2 regions of the Brevibacterium sp. JSBI002 genome follow, and region 1 is predicted to be linked to the other one. Evidence: predicted binding sites of a transcription regulator. Region 1 holds the regulator's gene; the other holds the start of a gene.
The links. The regulator HrcA, encoded in region 1, represses chaperone genes, less so after heat shock. The targets are predictions, from matches to a motif close to TTNGCACTCGNNNNNNNCGAGTGCNAA.
Positions count from the first base shown of each region.

Region 1 (5,133 bases):
GTACTTCTGCGAATCTGCTGGGGAGCAACGCTCAATGGGCGTCAGATCACTTGATCCAGTTCGGCGTCACCGGAATGCGGTATCCCTCACCGCGGTTTGCTGCCATACCGGCGATGATCTCGATGACGATCATATAGATCGAGAGAACCGGCAGGAGCAGGAGGATGAGGAAGCCGATGCCGACGATCGTGAGGATTCCGCCGATCAGCCCGATGCCGAACGCGGCAATGACGCCGATGATCAGCAGATTGAGCGACTGTGCGCCATGGTGGCGGAGGAACGGTGACTTGTCTTTGTTGATGATGAAGAGGATGAGCGTGACGATCCAGCCGACGCCGACGACATAGGTGGCGGCGTGAGCGAGGTGTGACCACAGCGCGGTCGTCCGTTCACTCTGATCTGCATTCCAGAAGCCGAGCGAATTCGGGCCGTAGGCCGCATCCGGCAGTTCGGCCCCCATGGGCACTCCGGCGGCAGCCGACTGCGCCGAGGATGCTCCCTGGAATCCGTAACCGGGCTGAGGGTGACCCTGCGGAGCGCTGTGCGCCTGCTGAGATCCGTACGGCTGCTGGGCGCCGCCCGCCTGCTGCGAACCGTAGCCCGGCTGGGAACCATACTGCTGCTGAGGATTCTGCGGCTGAGAGCCGTACTGGGCCTCACCGCTCTGCTGCGGCTGCGAACCGTGTTGTGGCTGCTGGGTATACGGCTGCTGCGAGCCCGACTGCGGGGAATAGTTCGGAGGCATCGGCTGTGAATGTCCGTTGTTCGGCTGCTGCGGGTTGTCCGACATGAGAGTCCCTTCAGAGTGTGCGATCACTCCACACTAACCCAGAGAGTCCGGGCAGCCCCAGAGGGTCCGGGCTGACCCAGAGAGTCCGGGAGAGCGGGAATGGTCACTTCACGAAATTGATGGTGAGCGGGAACTTATACCCCTCACCCTTGTTCGCGGCGACGGCCGCGATGATATAGAAGACGCAGTAGACGAGTGGGACGATCAGCGCCGCGTACATGACGATGATGCCGATCCCGAAAGTCACCAGTGCCAGGATGAACCCGACGAAGCCGAAGACGAAGAGCGCACCGAAGGTGACGATCGTGTTCGTGATCATCGCGTTGAGACCCTGACGTGAGTGTTCGCGGACGAACGGCGATTCGTCCTTCTTCACGAGGAACATGATGAGCGGCATGAAGCCGAAGATGATCGAGCCGAGGTGAGTCCACATTGCCGTGGTGCGGTCGGGTTCGTGGGCCATCCAGAACTGCTCGGAGCCGGGTCCGTAGGCCTGCTCAGGCAGGGAGCGGGAGTCGAACATCGCCGGGTTGTGCATCTGCGGCATATCGTAGCCCGGCCGCGCGCCATATCCCGGCTGGTCCCCGTAGTTCGGCTGGCCCCCGTAGTTCGGCTGAGCGCCGTACGCCCGCTGCGAACCATACCCCGACTGCCCACCGGAACCCGGCTGACCGCTGTGCGTCTGCGAATACTGCTGGCCCTGCGGAGCGTAGGGCTGCTGCGAACCGGAGGCCTGAGAGTAGTTCGGCGGCATCGGGCGGCTGCCCGGCTGCTCGGGGTGATACGACATGGGGATCCTTTCGAAGAGTGCTTGCCACTCACCCTAACGGAGCGACGTGTCCCGAGGATGTCGGGAAAGCCTCACTCCTGTGACAGATTCGGCACACGCCGACAGCTCCGCGTGACCATGACGCTCCACCGCGCCGCACCACCGACGACTCTCACCCGACGGTGACGAAGTCGATGAGCTCCTCGACGCGCCCCGACAGCGTCGGTTCGACATCAGCAATGGTGCTCACCTTCCCGAGGATGCGCACCCACCCGCGGGCAACGTCCCGATGGTCGGCGTGAGGCCATCCGATGCGACGCAGTATTCCCGTCTTCCAATCCTCACCGCGGGGGACGACCGGCCACTCGCGGATGCCGACGACATGGGGCTTCACCGCCTGCCAGATATCGACGTACGGGTGACCGATGATGTGGACGACATCGCGGTACCGCGGATCGGACCGGACCGCCTCGGCGATCTTCGATTCCTTCGTCCCGTTCACCAGATGGTCGGCGAGGACACCGACTCGATGTTCCCGATCCGGACCGAAAGCCTCGAGCTTGTCGGCGACATCATCGAGACCGCCCAGGGGCTCGACGACGACGCCCTCGATGCGCAGGTCATCGCCCCAGATCTTCTCGACGAGTTCGGCGTCGTGCTTGCCCTCGACCCAGATGCGCGACCCACGAGCCACCCGAGCCTTCGCGCCGACCACGGCGCGAGACCCCGAGGCCGTCCGTCCGGGCTGCTGCGCCTTCTTCTTCGGCAGCTGCACATCGACGGGCTGTCCCTCGAGGAGGAAACCCGGTCCCAGGGGGAAGGCACGTACCTTGCCGACGCGATCTTCGAGCTTGACGACGACACCGGCCGTGGTCTTCTCCGCGCCGACGACAGCGCCGACATAGCCGCTCATCGCATCCTCGAGAACCATGCCCAGGCCGAGCTCGACCTGACGGGACTTCTTCGGGCGGTGCGACGACGGGGAGGAACCGGAGAGCACATCGGGACCATATCGATCAAAAGCATTCACGGGCACCCACCATAATCAAGGACGGTCCCGCAGGCGTGCAGACCCGCAGGCCACCCCTGAAATGAATTCCGGGAACGAGAGGCGTAGAATTGGCACTCAGACTCACAGAGTGCCAAGAGCAGGCACGGGACCGCGATGGATCGGCGAGACAGAGAGGAGATCCGCGATGAACGACAGCAGACGTGCACAGGTGCTGCGCGCCATCGTCGAGGACTTCGTCGCCACCAACGAACCCGTGGGATCGAAGGCGATCGTCCAGCGCCACACCCTCGGCGTCTCTCCCGCCACGATCCGCAACGATATGGCCGCGCTCGAACAAGAGGGCTATATCGCCCAGCCCCACACCTCTGCCGGACGGATCCCCACCGACCTCGGCTACCGGATGTTCGTCGACCGGATCGACGAGTTCAAACCGCTGACCACCGCCGAGCGGCGCGCGATCTTCCAGCTCATCGACGGCGACGTCGACCTCGACGAGATGCTCGACCGCACCGTCCGCGTCCTCTCCGGCCTCACTCGACAGGTCGCGCTCATCCAATACCCGACGGTGTCGCGGGCGCGCATCAAGCACATCGAGATCGTCGGACTCGTTCCCGGCCGGATCCTCGTCGTCCTCATCACCGACGCCGGCCAGGTCGAGCAGAAGTCCGTGATCACCCCGAGCCCGCTCGACGAAGACGCCGTCCGCGAACTACGCGACAAGATCAACGCCGAATTCGCCGGACGAACACTCGCGCAGGTCTTCGGATCGGCCCCCGCCGCCGAGGCGCCCGCCACCGAATCGAGTGACCCGGCCGCTCGTGACGACTCCGGACTCACACAGGTCAGGGCCGCCGTCGTCGACCTCGTCGCCGCGACGCGTGAAGAGCGCATCATCATGGCCGGCACCGCGAACCTCGCCCGCTCCGGAAGCGAATTCGGAGAGAAGATGGCCCCGATCCTCGAAGCCTTCGAAGAACAGGTGGTCCTGCTCAAGCTGCTCACCTCGATGGCCGAAGACCACGAGGAGATCAGCGTGCGCATCGGGCGTGAGAATACTCACGAATCATTCAGCTCGACTTCCGTCGTCGCCGCCGAATATGGTCATGACGCGGGTTCCTCGGCCAGACTGGCAGTGCTCGGCCCGACCCGAATGGACTATCCGACGACGATCTCGGCAGTCCGTGCCGTCGCCAAATACGTGTCCTCGATCCTCGATCGAGGGTAGGTCCCTTGACATCGATCAGGGGCACCCGCAGACGGGAAGCGCAGAACCGGTGAGCACCGCGCAAGGGCGCAGCCACCACCACGAACAGAGAAGACCACTACGTCAGGGAGAGAGAAGTTTCTGTGGCCGATCACTATGAAACACTCGGAGTGTCCAAAGATGCTTCCGCGGCTGAGATCAAGTCGTCGTACCGGAAACTGGCACGCAAGTACCACCCGGACGTCAATCCCGGTCACGAAGACGAATTCAAAGCCATCTCACTGGCCTACGACGTGCTCTCCGACTCGGAGAAGCGCCGCAACTACGATATGGGCGGCGGCGAGAATGGCCAGGGCTTCCCGGCCGGCGGCGGATTCGGCGGATTCGGCGACATCTTCGAGACCTTCTTCGGCGGTGGCGGCGGTCAGGCCGGAGGCCCGATCCCGCGCACCCAGCGCGGCAAGGATGCCCTCGTCGGCGTCAATATCGACCTGAAGACCGCGGCCTTCGGCGGCACCGTCGACCTCGACGTCACCACTGCAGTCGTCTGCGACACCTGTTTGGGCGCCGGCACGCAGGAAGGCACGAAGATCGAGACCTGCTCGCTGTGCCACGGAGCCGGCAGCGTCCAGCGCATGACCCGGACCCTGCTGGGTCAGATGGTCACGAACCAGACCTGCAACTCCTGCCACGGCTTCGGCACCGTCATCCCGAACCCCTGCCTCAACTGCCAGGGCGACGGACGCGTGCGCAAACAGCGGACCATGAAGATCCGCATCCCCGCCGGTGTCTCCGACGGCACCCGCATCCAGCTTTCCAGTCAGGGTGAGGTCGGCCCCGGAGGCGGACCCGCCGGTGACCTGTTCGTCGAGGTCATGGTCACCCGCCACGAGGTCTTCCAGCGCGACGGCGACAACCTCCGGGCCGCCATCTCCGTGCCGATGACCGCAGCGACCCTGGGCGCCACCATCCCGTTCGAGACCTTCGACGGCACTCAGGACCTCACCATCGCCGCCGGCACCCAGTCCGGCACCATCGTGAAACTCCCCGGACTGGGCGCGTCCCGCCTGCGTTCGGAGACTCGCGGCGACCTGCTCATCACCGTCGACGTCCTCACCCCGGACAAACTCGACGACGAACAGCGCGAACTGCTCGAGAAACTCGCCGAACTGCGCGGCGAAGAGACACCGCGCGCCCAGATCTCGACCGAGAACCGCGGAATGTTCTCCCGCATGCGTGAGCGGTTCGCCGGTCGGTGAGTCTTCCCGTCTTCCGCTCCGCTACCGCCGCCGAGGCGGTCGTCGGGTCCGCCCTCACCCTCGGTGAGGACGTGGCCGGGCATGCGGTGCGGGTGCGTC
Region 1 covers NZ_CP110341.1:2,026,339-2,031,471, reverse strand. Annotated here, with positions in the region: gene LJ362_RS09350 (DUF4870 domain-containing protein) at 47-790, opposite strand; gene LJ362_RS09345 (DUF4870 domain-containing protein) at 894-1,580, opposite strand; gene LJ362_RS09340 (DUF3097 domain-containing protein) at 1,732-2,595, opposite strand; gene hrcA (heat-inducible transcriptional repressor HrcA) at 2,756-3,796, shown strand; gene dnaJ (molecular chaperone DnaJ) at 3,919-5,034, shown strand; gene LJ362_RS09325 (16S rRNA (uracil(1498)-N(3))-methyltransferase) at 5,031-5,133, shown strand, end outside.

Region 2 (5,133 bases), 1.0 Mb from region 1:
GTGCCCATCGACAGGAGTCCGCGGCGTCGTCGAACATCGGTGCCATCTCGCTGGTCATCATCCTCGCCCTGGTCGCCGTTCTGCTGGTCGTGGCCGCCATCAACATCATCTTCTCCTCGATGGGCAATCCCGAGTCGAAGATCGCCGACCCTCCGGCGTCCGAATCGTCGTCGGCCGAACCCTCGCCGAGTGAAAGCGAAGTCAGCGTCGCAGACGACTCGATCACCGTCGACGTGCTCAACGGCTCCGGCGTCTCCGGTGCTGCGAAGAAGTTCTCCGAGGCGGTCGAGGAGAAGGGCTGGAAGCTCGGGCAGGTCGGCAACTATTCGACGAACCTCACTGATTCGACCGTGTACTACAACGGCGAAGAGAACGCGTCCCAGGCCAAGCTCGTCGCCAAGTCGCTGGGAGTCTCTGCCACGGAGGCCTCGTCCGACTTCGAGGCCGACGTCACCGTCGTCATCTGTTCGGACATCGCCGATCGCGGTCCTGAACCCAGCGAAGGCGGGGACTCAGAGTGATCCGAAGCGATTCGGTGGCGCAGCAGCGCAGCTGAGTCGGCGGGATCGGTTCGGGCTCGGCCGCTTCGGTTATGAGGGCATGAGTCGGCGGGACTCCTCGGTTGCGGCGCGCGCGTGACCGTGTCGGCCGCCTCGGCGAATTTCTGACCGAACGGTCTGATTTCATGCGTCGCGATCCCCGCTGTGAACTGGGCAGGAACCCTTAGATAACGAATCTATAACAGTGCTGAACCACTCTAGGCGGGATGCGTGCCTGCGGTAGAGTTGCAACAGCTAGGCAAGCACAGCACCTTGTGTTCTATTCGTGCTTCACCGAGATTATTCTCTAGAGGTCAATGAGGGAAGTCGCGGGGTCAGTTGAGTTTTACTAGCTTCCGTATCTCGGGTGGGGTCATCTGATCGCGGCTGCGATGCGGGATTTCAATGGCACTGCACTGTATGGAGAAGTAATGGCACAAGGTACCGTCAAGTGGTTCAACGCTGAAAAGGGCTATGGATTCATCACCCTCGAAGGCGACAACCAGGACGTGTTCGTTCACTGGAGCGCAATCCAGATGGACGGCTACCGCTCTCTCGAAGAGGGCCAGCAGGTTCAGTTCGAAGTTGGAGAAGGACAAAAGGGTCCTCAGGCGGAGTCCGTCACCCTCCTCTGAGACTGGCTGCTGTCAGCACAGTTTTCTGATCCGCTGCGGCAGGGCGTCGGAACGGCTTTCGGGCCGACAGGCACCAATCGCACGGGGGAAGCGCCGAGCAGGCAACTGCTCGGCGCTTTTCAGTGCCCGCGGCTTCGAAATGCATATGCGCCGCTCAAGATCACCTCCTATGAATCTTGAAGCCGTTGATGCGAAATGCTCGGGGCAGTAGGGCGTTTCGCGCTGGGCCGAACTGCCCTCCGCACCTTCACCGCGCGCCGACAATTCGCGGATCGCAGTCGCCCTCACCCGTCTTGGCGGGCGACAATTATTTGCACTCGCATGGGGAGAGTGCTAAATCTAGTACTGGTGAAAACCGATGGATTCCCACCAGTCGTCTCGAGAGCGTGGTCCATATGTGGAATGGAACATGCGGACACACTCTCTGCCGTCGCGGGCGTTGATGACTGCTCTGGATTCCCACTCCACTCCATCAGGGAGGATCTAAGCCGCTATGGCAAAGATGATTGCATTCGACGAAGAAGCTCGTCGAGGACTCGAAGCTGGCCTCAACCAGCTTGCGGACGCGGTCAAGGTGACCCTTGGACCCCGCGGTCGCAATGTCGTGCTCGAAAAGCAGTGGGGCGCACCGACCATCACCAACGATGGCGTCTCCATTGCCAAGGAGATCGAACTCGAGGACCCCTACGAGAAGATCGGCGCCGAACTCGTCAAGGAAGTCGCCAAGAAGACTGACGACGTCGCAGGCGACGGAACCACCACCGCTACCGTGCTCGCACAGGCTCTCGTCCGCGAAGGCCTGCGCAACGTGGCAGCCGGTGCTGATCCGCTCAGCCTGAAGCGCGGCATCGAGAAGGCCGTCGAGGCCGTCACGAACGTGCTGCTGAACAACGCCATCGACATCGAGACCAAGGAACAGATCGCCGCCACCGCTGGCATCTCCGCCGGAGATCCTGCAATCGGCGAACTGATCGCCGAGGCCATCGACAAGGTCGGCAAGGAAGGCGTCGTCACCGTCGAGGAGTCCAACACCTTCGGACTCGAGCTCGAACTGACCGAGGGTATGCGCTTTGACAAGGGCTACATCTCCGGTTACTTCGTCACCGACACCGATCGCCAGGAAGCTGTCCTTGAGGATCCCTACATCCTCATCGTCAACTCCAAGATCTCGAACGTGAAGGACCTGCTGCCCGTCCTCGAGAAGGTCCAGCAGTCCAACAAGCCGCTGTTCATCATCGCCGAAGACGTCGAGGGCGAAGCCCTGGCCGTCCTGGTGCTGAACAAGCTCAAGGGCACCTTCAAGTCCGTGGCCGTCAAGGCTCCGGGCTTCGGTGACCGTCGCAAGGCTCAGCTCGCCGACATCGCCATCCTCACCGGTGGCCAGGTCGTGTCCGAGGAAGTCGGGCTCAAGCTCGACAGCGTGACCACCGATCTGCTGGGCACCGCCCGCAAGGTCGTCATCACCAAGGACGAGACCACCATCGTCGAGGGCGCCGGAGACGCCGAGGAGATCGCCGGACGGGTCGCTCAGATCCGCGCTGAGATCGAGAACTCGGACTCCGACTACGACCGTGAGAAGCTGCAGGAACGTCTGGCCAAGCTGGCCGGCGGTGTTGCAGTCATCAAGGCCGGAGCCGCCACCGAGGTTGAGCTCAAGGAAACCAAGCACCGCATCGAAGATGCCGTGCGCAACGCCAAGGCTGCCGTGGAAGAGGGAATCGTCGCCGGTGGCGGCGTCTCGCTCATCCAGGCTGGCAAGGCTGCATTTGCCGACCTCGCACTCGAGGGAGACGAGGCCACCGGTGCCAACATCGTCAAGGTTGCCATCGAAGCCCCGCTGAAGCAGATCGCCACGAACGCCGGCCTCGAAGCCGGTGTGGTTGCCGACAAGGTCGCCAACCTCGAAGCCGGATTCGGTCTCAACGCCGCAACCGGTGAGTACGAGGACCTGCTGGCCGCCGGCATCAACGACCCGGTCAAGGTGACCCGCTCTGCTCTGCAGAACGCCGCCTCGATCGCCGGTCTGTTCCTCACCACCGAGTCGGTTGTCGCCGACAAGCCCGAGAAGGCCGCCGCAGGTGCAGACGCAGCTGCCGGTATGGACGGAATGGGCGGCATGGGGTTCTGATAGCCACCGCTTGTTCGATCGGCCGTGCCGGTGCCCGCAAGGGTGCCGGCACGGCCGTTTTCGTGCTGCGGCTCCCGGATCCCGGCCCGATGGCCAGATCGTTCACGCGGACGTGTCCGCTCGTCGTGAGTCGGCGACCATCATCGCCGAGGCGGCCCGTCGACCCGTTGTTCCGCAGCCTCGCCCCGCATAGGCTGGACCCATGACTTTCACCGGAACCGATTCCTGCGGAAACAGTCCGAAGAACGTCTTCGTCGCGACGTTCGAGGAGAATCTCTTCAACGGCGGCAGAGAAGCACTCAACGAGGTGATCGCCGACGACTGCGTGCTCCATATCGTCCACGCCTCCGACGTCGAAACCCACACCGGCCGGGACGCCGTCCTCGAGGCGCTGTTGACATTGTCCGGCCAGTCTCGCGAGGTCGGCCACCTCGAAGCGGCGATCACCCACGGCAAGGCCGCAGCCGCATGGGGATACCGGCAGGCCGAGGCCGACGACCTGCGGCACTTCTCGCACACGATGTGGTTCACCACGCACAAAGCTCAAGACTTCGGGCAGATCCGGATCTTTCAAGTCTGAGCCAGAACAGGGTCCGCTGGACCGGAGCCGTGCCCTCAGTCCCAGGGGTTATCGCGGTTATGGCGGCGATGCGACGGCGCCGGTCCCGCTCTTCCCGGCGTGAGATCTGTCCGGGAGAGTACGGCGGATGGGAAGGATGCGGCGGCTGCAGGCCCGTACCGAAGTCGGCTTCATAATCCCGCTCGGGAGCTTTGCCCTCTTCGAGCTGTCGCTTGGCCTCAGCATCACCGAGCTGGGCCCGAGCCCTGCGGGTGAGCTCCTTCTTCCGATTGCGGATGATCTCGTCCTTACGTGCGATGTGCCCCAAACCGCCGAGCAGCGAGGGAATGATGACGAAGATCGGCCAGAAGAAGATGAACCCTCCAGAAGCGATCGACGAGATCGCCCAGATCGCCAGCACGATCCCGACCGGCCCGGCGACTGCACCCAGCAGTGACCGGCGCACCCGGTCCCGGTAGTACTTCTGCGCCGCGGCATCGATCTGCTCCGGCGTGATCGGCACCCGGTCTGCCTCGAGGCGAGCCAGCGCCTGCGCGCGGCCCGCATCATCGAGCCTGCCAGGCTCGACTTCGGCGGGATCAGCGAGGACGAGATCCTCGATCAGTGCTGGTACTTCACCGAGCGTCTTGATCTTCGTGGCCGCCTCGGTGCGTTCATCGAACTCCTCAACGTCGAGCTGACCGAGGGCATAACCCTCCGAGAGGACATCACTGACGACCACGCGATCGGCATCTGAGGCCCGGACCTGCCCATACGATCGGGGATCTGCGCTGAACCGCGACCAGAGGGGACTGGCGTTCATGGTGAATACTCTAACCCCGCGGTCAGCGGTGAGCCTGCGGATCAGCCGGGAATCGGGCTGTACTAGACTCGACCGTGTGGAACCCGTCGTCGTGCTCATCCTCTTCGCCGTGTTCCTCGGCGCATTGTCCCAGCGCGTCACCGGGATGGGATTCGGCCTGGTCAGCGGTCCATTTCTCGTCCTCCTCCTCGACCCGTTCAGCGGCGTCATCCTCGTCAACATCTGCGGAATCGTCGCCTCATTCTCCGTCTTCGTCCGCACCTTCGCCGAGGTGGAATGGCCGCCGTTCCGACATCTTGCCTTGGGCGCGGTGATCGGCACCGTCCCCGGCGCGCTTCTCTCGTCATCGATGCCCACCCCACCGCTGCAGATCCTCATCGGCGCACTCATCATCGTCTCCCTCATCAGCTCGCTGACCTTGGGAAAGCTGGGCCGATCAATCCCCGCGA
Region 2 covers NZ_CP110341.1:3,056,291-3,061,423, reverse strand. Annotated here, with positions in the region: gene LJ362_RS13910 (LytR C-terminal domain-containing protein) at 1-521, shown strand, start outside; gene LJ362_RS13905 (cold-shock protein) at 971-1,174, shown strand; gene groL (chaperonin GroEL) at 1,668-3,302, shown strand; gene LJ362_RS13895 (hypothetical protein) at 3,505-3,882, shown strand; gene LJ362_RS13890 (DUF1707 domain-containing protein) at 3,830-4,684, opposite strand; gene LJ362_RS13885 (sulfite exporter TauE/SafE family protein) at 4,761-5,133, shown strand, end outside.
Region 2: a site for HrcA is predicted at 1,485-1,511, ahead of groL (chaperonin GroEL). Genes of this name have one in related genera too.